Regions from separate parts of the Mesorhizobium sp. M0621 genome, predicted to be linked through region 1. Evidence: riboswitches for the same ligand, from Rfam matches in the RefSeq annotation. Region 1 holds a riboswitch; the other holds the start of a gene.
The links. A riboswitch is a leader RNA that binds a small molecule or an ion and turns the genes downstream of it on or off. The one in region 1 is predicted to bind S-adenosylmethionine.

Region 1 (5,212 bases):
ACCGGCATCGGGGCCGGATTTTTCCGTGCCGGCCAGCGGATGGCCGGGAATGAAATGAACGCCGGCCGGCACAAAAGGCTGCATCTGTGCGATGACCGATGCCTTGGTCGAGCCGACATCGGTGAGGATCGCGCCCGGCTTCAGCGCCGGTGCGATTTCCTCGGCCACGGCACCGGACGAGCCGACCGGCACCGAGACGATGATCAGATCGGCATCGCGGACCGCCTCTTTCGCATCGGTGGTGTAGCTATCGCCGAGTCCAAGTTCTTCCGCCCGCGCCAGTGTCGCGGCGCTGCGGGTCGAGATGGCGACATGGCGGGCGAGGCCCTCGCGGCGGATGACCCGGGCCAGCGACGAGCCGATCAGGCCGATGCCGACCAGCGCGATCTTTTCAAACATCGGTAATGTCATGGTGTTCTAGCTTTTCAGGAATGTCGTGAGAGCAGCGACAACGCCGCGATTGGCCTCTTCGGTGCCGACGGTCATGCGCAGCGCGTTGGGGAAGCCGTAGCCGGAAACGCGCCGCAGGATATAGCCGCGCGCCGTCAGGTAGTCGTCCGCCGCTGCCGCAGAATGTTTCTGATCGTCAGGAAAATGAATGAGGATGAAATTGCCGACGCTCGGTGTCACCCGCAGCCCAAGCTTTGTGAACTCCTCGGTCAGCCAGGTCAGCCAGGTCTCGTTATGTGCGACGCTGCGCTCGACATGGGCGCGGTCGCGGATCGCCGCAATGCCGGCCTCGATCGCCGTTGCATTGACGTTGAAGGGGCCACGCACGCGGTTGATCGCGTCGACGATGTGCATCGGCGCGTACATCCAGCCGATCCGCGCACCGCCAAGGCCGATCTTGGAGAAGGTGCGGGTCATCACCACGTTCTCTGCGCTGCCGACCAGTTCGATGCCGGCTTCATAGTCGTTGCGGCGGACATATTCGGCATAGGCCGCGTCGAGCACCAGAAGCACGTGCCTGGGCAGACCTGCATGCAGCCGGCGCACCTCCTGGAACGGCACATAGGTGCCGGTCGGGTTGTTGGGATTGGCGAGGAAAACGATTTTCGTGCGCGGCGTGACGGCGGCCAGGATGGCGTCGATGTCGGCGCGCTCGTCTGTTTCCTTGATCGTCACCGGAACGGCACCCGCCGACTGGATATAGATCTTGTAGACCATGAAGGCGTGTTCGGTGATGACGGCCTCGTCGCCGGGCGCCAGATAAGTCTGCGCCAGCAGGCCGAGGATCTCGTCGGAACCGTTGGAGCAGATGATGTTGGCCGGGTTGAGGCCATGCACTTCGGCGATCGCTTCGCGCAGCCGCCTGGCGGTCCCGTCGGGATAGATATCGAGCTTGCAGGCAATCTCACGCGCGGCTTCGATCGCCTTTGGCGAGGGACCGAGCGGGTTCTCGTTCGATGACAGCTTGTAGACCTTGGCAACGCCGGCAGGCGCCGTGCTCTTGCCCGGCACATAGGCGTCGATGTCCATGATGCCCGCGCGCGGGGTTGGACGTGCCTTGTCCGGTGTCTGGTTCATGTCACAAAATCCGTCGAAAACGCTTCCTCAGGGAAGCCGCAGCGGAAATACAAGCCGTAGGTCGCAATGTCGAGAGGTGACAGCCGCCGGATCAAGGCTGGCCGTTGACGCCGGCCTGCCGCAGCCCTAGAAGGAGTACGAACTCCCGTGGTGATTTGGCCGGTCGGCTTGCAGCCACGTTAAACAACTTGCTAAAGGGCCGTTTGCATCCTGTAACCGGCTTTGCGACTGCAATGCCGGTTTTTTATTGCCCGCGCCGGCCGGACACCGCATCGGCATCGATTTTCGAAAAGCACGGTGCAGGGATCAAGGTGTGAGATGGATGCAATGGCCGCTCTGCGTGCTCGCAAAGCCAACAACGAGGCCGACCAACCGTCGAGCCCGGTTTTGCGTTTTGGACCTGACAAGCCGCTCAAGCTCGACGCCGGCACGCTGCTGTCGCCGTTCCAGATCGCCTACCAAACCTATGGCACGCTGAACGACGCCCGTTCCAATGCCATCCTCGTCTGCCACGCGCTGACTGGCGACCAGCACGTCGCCAGCACCAATCCGGTTACCGGCAAGCCGGGCTGGTGGGAGGTGTTGATCGGCCCCGGCAAGATCATCGACACCAGCCGCTTCTTCGTCATCTGCTCCAACGTCATCGGCGGTTGCCTGGGATCCACCGGCCCAGCCTCGACCAATCCCGCCACCGGCAAGCCCTATGGGCTCGACCTGCCGATCATCACCATCCGCGACATGGTGCGCGCGCAGCAGATGCTGATCGACCATTTCGGCATCGAAAAACTGTTCTGCGTGCTCGGCGGCTCGATGGGCGGCATGCAGGTGCTGGAATGGGCGTCGAGCTATCCGGAGCGCGTCTTCTCGGCGCTGCCTATCGCCACCGGCGCGCGCCATTCCTCGCAAAACATCGCCTTCCACGAGGTCGGCCGGCAAGCTGTCATGGCCGATCCGGACTGGCATGGCGGCAAATATTTCGAGCACGGCAAACGCCCGGAAAAGGGCTTGGCGGTGGCGCGCATGGCCGCCCACATCACCTATCTGTCGGAGGCCGCCCTGCACCGGAAATTCGGCCGCAATCTGCAGGATCGCGAAGCGCTGACCTTCGGCTTCGACGCCGACTTCCAGATCGAGAGCTACCTGCGCCACCAGGGCATGACCTTCGTCGATCGCTTCGACGCCAATTCCTATCTCTACATGACGCGGTCGATGGACTATTTCGATCTCGCCGCCGACCATGGCGGCCGGTTGGCCGACGCTTTTGCCGGCACCAAAACCCGCTTCTGCCTGGTGTCCTTCACGTCGGATTGGCTGTTTCCGACCGAGGAGAGCCGTTCGATCGTGCATGCGCTCAACGCGGCCGGCGCATCGGTGTCCTTCGTCGAGATCGAGACCGACCGCGGTCACGATGCCTTCCTGCTCGACGAGCCGGAACTGTTTGCCGCCATCAACGGCTTCATCGGCTCGGCGGCCCGGGCCAGAGGGCTCAACGCATGACCCCGAAAAGTTGCAGACTTGGCTGTCCAGGATCATGCGCCAGGCAGGAGGCAAAGCCATGAGTGTCAACCGCAACCAGCGCGTCGACCTCGAGGTCGTCGCCAACCTGATCCCGCCGCAGTCGCGCGTGCTCGACGTCGGTTCGGGCGATGGCTCGCTGCTCGAACTGCTGCAGGACACCAAGCAAGTCGACGGCCGTGGCCTGGAACTGTCGCAACGTGGTGTCAACGAATGCGTGGCGCGCGGTCTCTCGGTCATCCAGGGCGATGCCGACAAGGACCTCGAATTCTATCCCGACAAGGGCTTTGACTTCGTCGTCCTGTCGCAGACCCTGCAGGCCACCCGCAACCCGAAGCTGGTGCTCGACGAACTGCTCAGGATCGGCAACCGTGCGATCGTGTCCTTCCCCAATTTCGGCCACTGGCGGGTGCGCCTGTCGCTGTTCATCCAGGGCCGCATGCCGGTGACCAAGGACCTGCCCTATTCCTGGTACGACACGCCCAATATCCATTTCTGCACCATCCGCGACTTCGTCAATCTGTGCGACGAACTCGGCGCGACCGTGGAAAAAGCAACCGCACTCGATGCCAATGGCCAGAAGATCGGCCTGTCGATGCCGTGGTGGTTCTGGAATTTCTTCGGCCAGCAGGCGGTGTTCTTGCTGAAGCGGTAGTTTTGATCGCCATGCATCTTTTTCGTAGGCGCCCTCTGCCAGTTGAAATCCCGCCGGAAATGCTGGCTGGGTTGAAAGCCGGAATTCTCATCTGCACCTCACCGCGCAGCGGCAGCAATCATCTGGCCGGATTGATGGCAGCCGCCGAGCTTGGCAACCCCCTCGAGTGGTTCGGTGGCCGCCGTGTTCTCGCAATGCCGAACTATCCTCGCGATCCCCGTGCCCAGGTTTTGCGTGCATTGAAAGATGGGCGGTCTCCCTCTGGAATTTACGCTGCCAAACTGTTTGCAAGCCAGTTTGTGCAGGTGGCCAAGACTGTGGATCTCCCAGCCAGCCTTCCAGGGCTGCACTACGTGCGCTTGACTCGCCGCGATCTCCTTGGTCAGGCAATCTCTTGGTCACGCGCCCGTCAGACCGGTCGGTTTCGCTCTACTGAGGCTGTTCAGAACTCACCACGCTATGACGGCGCATCGATAGCGGAGGCCCTTGAAAAAATCGTGCTGGAGAATCTGTCGTGGGACATCTGGCTTGCAAAAAACGGATTGTCTTTCCTGTCCTTGACATACGAGGAACTCTTGGCAAATCCACAGGCCAGCCTTGAGAAAGTCGCGAGTCTGGTAGGCGCGCAACTCACATTTGAATCTGCTGAATCTGCACCAGCCCCCAGTTCAGGTCTCGAAATCCAACGAGACAACGTCAATAGGGAGTGGAGGGAGCGCTTCTTGTCGCAATACTCGGACCCCTCAAAATTCAACCTCAGCAATCATCGCGCTTTCGGCACTCTTAGAAACCTGGGCCGGCGTCCGATCTGATCGAAAAGTGACAAGGAGCGCTTTGCGAATCTACTGTCGCTTGATCGATAGGGTTGTCTTTACGTTGGGTTGCGGCGACGATAGCCATCTAGACGCTGATGAATGGTCGGTGCAGAGATGGCTGAGGAACGCGCAACATACTCGCTCGTCTTGGAAATGGAGAACGCCAAATCCATAGATTGGGGCGAAGTCGGCGTTGGACTGAAGGCGCTGGCGCGTGAAATCACTTCGGTTTCCTCAGCCGGCTTAGCCAGACCGAAGGTTGTCATCTCCCACGGCGGAACAGAGGCGGATGCAAAATCGCTTCGTAGCGACATCACAGCGGAAGCGCCGCAACTGGAACGAGTTGCCGATGTCATCTTTGCCGCTTGCCCAGGAGGGCGATATTACGACCTGAAGAACAATGGAATCTTGAAAGCCGATGGGGACGTAATTGTCTTATCCGATTCAGATACCGTAGCTGAACCAGGATGGCTATCGACTTTACTTGAGCCGTTCGCACAATCTGAAATTGTTTGCGTGAACGGATATACCTACCTATTGCATGATGATTTCTTTTCTAGAACATTTGCTTTGATTTGGTTTTTTCCCATGGCACATGGAGACGGGAGATTTGCTTCAAAGAGAGCAATTAACGCCAATAATATAGCTTTTCGGCGCGACTGGATTACGAAAAATCCTTTTCCAAAACATAATGGGTTCA
Region 2 (5,212 bases), on a different contig from region 1:
ATGGCCGCATTGAGCTTGTCGCGTAGCGCCGTGTCTTCCAGGCGAACGGCAATGCCGGCTTGTGTCTCCGTGCCCTTGACGTCGCCGACCAGCTTGCAGCAGCCGTCGCTTGCCTTCTTCAGCCAGTCCATCAGCACGAACTTGTCCGAGATCACAGCGTCAAGCCGGCCGTTCGTCAGGTCGGTGATCGCTTCTTCCTGGGTCGGGTAGAGTTTTGCCTCGGCGCCAGCCTTGCCATATTCATTCTGGGCATAGTCGGCCTGCGTGGTCGAGGCCTGCGCGCCGACCGTCTTGCCGGCAAGGGCTGCCGGTTCGGTCGAGGTGAGATCGCTGTCCTTCGGCGCCACCAAAGCGAGCGGTGTCGTATAGTATTTGTTGGTGAAGGAGACCTGCTTCTTGCGCTCCTCGGTGATGCTCATCGAAGCGATGATGGCGTCGAACTTCTTCGCCTGCAGGGCGGGAATGATGCCGTCCCAGTCCTGGGTGACGATTTCGCACTCGACCTTCATCTGCGCGCACAGCGCATTGGCGATGTCGATATCGAAGCCTTCGACCTTGCCGTCCGAAGTGATGGTGTTGAACGGCGGATAGGCGCCCTCGGTGCCGATCTTGATTTTCTCGGCTGCCTGCACCGATAGAGAGCCGGCCGCCAACACCAGCATGGCAGCGCCTGCTGCCGATATGATCCATTTCGAAATCTGCATTTTCTTGGTTCCCCTTGAACGCCGCCAGCTTGACGACCAGCAAGGCAGCCAAGCATGGCGAGCCAGCGCAGGCAAGTATTTTGCCTGGGGGGTAGTGGGGTTCAGCGCGCGGCGCGGAAATGCTTGGACAGCTTCAGGCCCTGCGCCTGGTAATTGGAGCCGAGATCGGTGCCATAGAGCGCCTGCGGCCGCTTCAGCATATGCTCGTAGACCAGACGGCCGACGATCTGGCCATGATCGAGGATGAACGGCACTTCGTGGCTGCGCACTTCCAGCACCGCCCGGCTGCCGGTGCCGCCGGATGCCGAATGGCCGAAGCCCGGATCGAAGAAGCCGGCATAGTGGACCCGGAACTCGCCGACCAGCGGATCGAAAGGCGTCATCTCGGCGGCGTAGAGCGGCGGCACATGCACCGCTTCCTGGCTGACGAGGATGTAGAACTCATCGGGGTCGAGCACCAACTCGCCGGCGCCGCTCTTGTGGATCGGCTCCCAGAAGTCGACGACCTCCTGTGCGGCGCGTTTGTCGACATCGACGAGACCGGTGTGATGCTTGCCGCGATAGCCGACAAGCCCGTTTTGATCGCCGTTGAGGTCGATCGACAACGCGATGCCGCCGCCGGAGATGTTCGGCGGCTCGGTGGCAACCAGCATCTCCGTGCGATGCAGTTCGTGCAGTTCGGCTTCCGACAGCAGCGCATTGCCGGTGCGGAAGCGTATCTGCGACAGGCGCGAGCCGGTGCGCGCGACGATCGGGAAGGTGCGCGGGCTGACCTCCAGATAGAGCGGCCCGTGATAGCCGGCGGCGATCTTGTCGAACTCATGGCCGCGATCGGTCATGACGCGGGTGAAGATGTCGAGCCGCCCGGTCGAACTCTTGGGATTGGCCGAAGCCGAAATGTCCGCCGGCAATGCCAGGCTTTCAAGCAAGGGCACGATATAGACGCAGCCGGTCTCCAGCACCGCGCCCTCGGCCAGGTCGATCTCGTGCAGTTGCAGCCGGTCGAGCTTTTCCGAAACCTTATGGTTGGGACCCGGCAGGAAGGAGGCACGCACCCGCCAGGCCTTGTCGCCGAGCCTGAGATCAAGGCTGGCCGGCTGGATCTGGTCGGCGTCAAGCGCACGCGCCGACTTCAGCGCGCCGGACTGGAACAGCGCCGAGATGTCCTGATCGGGAAGAATGCCTGTCTGCCGCAAGGCTCTGCTCCTAGAGGGCAGGCTTTTTCGGAACCTGCTTGGTACAAACCTCTTAATGAAGCCGGCAATTGACGCAAGCGTGGCACGGGTCTAAAGGGTCATTATCCCGTGGTGATTTGGCCGGTCGGCTTGCAGCCACGTTAAACAAGTCGCTAAAGGACCGTCGGGCCGCAAGGCCGTATGGACCGGTTGCGACTTTCGCGGCCGGTTTTTTTGTGTCTGGAAGAAGAGCGATGAGCACCAACAAGCGCAACTGGAAGCCTCAGACGGCACTCGTGCACAGCGGAACGCTGCGTTCCGCTTTCGGCGAAACGTCGGAAGCGATTTACCTCACCCAGGGCTACGTCTACGAAACGGCGCAGGCCGCCGAAGCCCGTTTCAAGGGTGAGGAGCCGGGCTTCATCTATTCGCGCTACGCCAATCCGACCGTCGACATGTTCGAAAAGCGCATGTGCGCGCTGGAAGGTGCGGAGGACGCCCGCGCCACCGCCTCCGGTATGGCCGCGGTGACGGCAGCGCTTCTGTGCAGCGCCAGGGCCGGCGACCATATCGTGGCGGCGCGCGCGCTATTCGGCTCCTGCCGCTGGGTGGTCGAGACGCTGGCGCCGAAATACGGCATCGAAGCGACGCTGGTCGACGGCACCGACATCGCCAACTGGGAAAAAGCGGTGAAGCCGAACACCAAGCTGTTCTTCCTGGAGAGCCCGACCAACCCGACGCTGGAAGTGGTCGACATCGCCGCGGTTGCCTCGCTTGCCAATTCGATCGGTGCCAGGCTGATCGTCGACAATGTCTTCGCCACGCCCTTGCAGCAAAAGCCGCTGCAGCTCGGCGCCCACATCGTCGTCTATTCGGCGACCAAGCACATTGACGGCCAAGGGCGCTGTCTCGGCGGCGTCATCCTGTCGGACAAGAAGTGGATCGACGAGAACCTGCACGACTATTTCCGCCACACCGGGCCTAGCCTGTCACCTTTCAACGCCTGGACGCTGCTGAAGGGCTTGGAGACGCTGCCGCTGCGCGTACGCCAGCAGACGGAAAGCGCGGGCCGGATCGCGGATTTCCTGGCCGAGCGGCCGGAAATCGCCCGTGTCATCTATCCCGGCCGGGCCGACCACCCGCAGGCCGATGTCGTCAAGAAGCAGATGTCGGGCGGCTCGACGCTGATCTGCCTCGACGTCAAGGGCGGCAAGCAGGCGGCCTTCGCCCTGCAGAACGCGCTCGACATCGTGCTGATCTCCAACAATCTCGGTGACGCCAAGAGCCTGATCACCCATCCGGCGACGACGACGCACAAGAATTTGAGCGACGAGGCGCGTGCTGAACTCGGCATCGGGCCGGGCACGCTCAGGCTGTCGGTCGGCCTGGAAGACACCGACGATCTGCTGGAGGATATCGCGCAGGCGCTGAAGGCCAAATAGGAGGCCTTTGGCTTTCAGGCGCCGGACGGCGTCTCTTCCAGCTCGGCCGCCTTTGTGCCGATCGTCATCGCATTGCCGCGCCACTCGACGGCACCGCCGAGCCAGCCGCGCGCCCACATCGCCGGCAGAATCAGGTCGCGCATTGCCATCGCCGCGACCATGCGTGGCGACAGGTACCAGCCCTTTGAGCGGGCCAGAATGCACTCGGGAAGGTAGAAGGCTGCCAGCACGGCAATGGCGGTTGCCCAGAGGCTGATGCCGGCGCTTGCCGCCGCAATCAGCGCCAGCACCAGCGGCACCACCGCGCCAGTCAGGATTTCAGGCGCGAAGAACAGGGGAAAGGTGACGCGGCGCAGGCGAGCCCAACGGGCCTGGCGCGACCAGATCTCGCCAAATGTGCGCAGGCCGAGCGGCTGCTCGAAGGGCGAGGCGACGAGATTGACGCGCAGGCCGAGGCCATTGACCAGCTTGGTCGCGGCGGCGTCCTCGGCGATCTCGGCGGCCAGCGCGCGGATGCCGCCATTGGCATCGAGCATCGGCTTGTTCCAGAGCATGCTCTTGCCTTGGGCAAAGCCAAGGCCAAGCGCCTCGCCCGCATATTGCCAGCGTGCCTGCAGCGTGTTGAGGAAAACGCATTCGACTTCAGCCCAGAAGCCGGCCGGCCGCGAACCGATCGGCGTCGAGCAGACAAGGCCAGTGTCCGGCCGCCATGCAGCCATCAGGTGCTGGACGTAGTCTCTCGGCATCAACACGTTGGAATCGGCCAGGATCACCCAATCGTGCCGCGCCGCTTCCCAGCCCTTGACGCAATTGTTGAGTTTCGGATTGGCGCTGATGCGGTCGTCGCCGACCAACAGCCGGGCCGGCACCTTGGGAAACAGGACAATCGCCCTGTTTATCAGTTTGACCACCGGATCGTCGGCATGGGCGACGCAGAAGACCAGCTCGTAGCGCGGCCAGTCGAGCGAGAAGGCGCGCTCCAGTGTCTCGTGCGTGAAGGGTTCCACGCCACGCGACGGCACGACGATCGACACCGGCCGCGGCTTGCCGACGGGCGGCGCTATAATGCGGCGCCGTTTCAGACGCGACGCGGCAAGCACGATGCTGGCGAGATTTGAGAGGATGAGAGCAGTTGAAAGCGCGGCGGCTATGAGAGTGAGTTCCATCGAGATCCGGTAGCTCCAGGAAAGCCGCCCACCAGAACAATCTAGGGGGATGACGACAGATCTCAACAGTTCGACAGAGCGCCCGAGTCGCGCGGCATTGATCGGCACAGACCATCATTGACCATTGTCACGTGTCACTTAAATGACATTCTTTGCCGGCACCTGCACATCAGACCGCGATGACAGGATGCGTACCGTTGACCGGCCACCACGGAGCGCCGAAAGTTACAGGATTGTTTTGGAGCCGCTTATGTACAGCGCCGTCACGCGCAACATCGAAGTGCAGGTCAGGCCGTTCTATCTGGAGGACCGCTCGGATCCGTCCGAGAACCGCTATGTCTGGGGCTATCAGATAACGATCGACAATCAGTCGGACGACTTCGTGCAGCTGTTGTCGCGCTATTGGCACATCACCGACGGCACCGGCCGGGTCGAAGAGGTACGCGGCCCAGGCGTCGTCGGCGACCAGCCCGAACTCAATCCCGGCGACAGCTACCAATACACGTCCGGTTGCCCGCTCTCGACACCGTCCGGCATCATGGTCGGGCACTACACGATGCGCAACGAGCGGGGCGAGACGTTCGACATCGCCATCCCCGCCTTTTCACTCGACCTGCCGGGGACGCGGCGGACGGTGAACTAATTTGCCTCGCCGGCCGCGAGGCAGCCGGCGAGGCGTGTTTTCTCTACTGAGCCGCAAATTCCGCCGGGTCGAAGTCGTATTG

Region 2: linked by a shared signal. The riboswitch ahead of NKI38_RS22425 (O-succinylhomoserine sulfhydrylase) and the one ahead of metX (homoserine O-acetyltransferase MetX) in region 1 are both predicted to bind S-adenosylmethionine.

Annotation. Positions count from the first base shown of each region.
Region 1 covers NZ_JAMYQF010000020.1:52,273-57,484, forward strand. Annotated here, with positions in the region: gene NKI38_RS16155 (prephenate/arogenate dehydrogenase family protein) at 1-411, opposite strand, end outside; gene hisC (histidinol-phosphate transaminase) at 418-1,527, opposite strand; SAM riboswitch at 1,665-1,742, shown strand; gene metX (homoserine O-acetyltransferase MetX) at 1,855-3,024, shown strand; gene metW (methionine biosynthesis protein MetW) at 3,083-3,697, shown strand; gene NKI38_RS16175 (Stf0 family sulfotransferase) at 3,646-4,509, shown strand; gene NKI38_RS16180 (glycosyltransferase) at 4,627-5,212, shown strand, end outside.
Region 2 covers NZ_JAMYQF010000036.1:42,265-47,476, forward strand. Annotated here, with positions in the region: gene NKI38_RS22415 (ABC transporter substrate-binding protein) at 1-704, opposite strand, end outside; gene NKI38_RS22420 (2'-deoxycytidine 5'-triphosphate deaminase) at 806-1,900, opposite strand; SAM riboswitch at 1,999-2,076, shown strand; gene NKI38_RS22425 (O-succinylhomoserine sulfhydrylase) at 2,134-3,321, shown strand; gene NKI38_RS22430 (ceramide glucosyltransferase) at 3,336-4,487, opposite strand; gene apaG (Co2+/Mg2+ efflux facilitator ApaG/CorD) at 4,738-5,130, shown strand; gene NKI38_RS22440 (Hsp33 family molecular chaperone) at 5,174-5,212, opposite strand, start outside.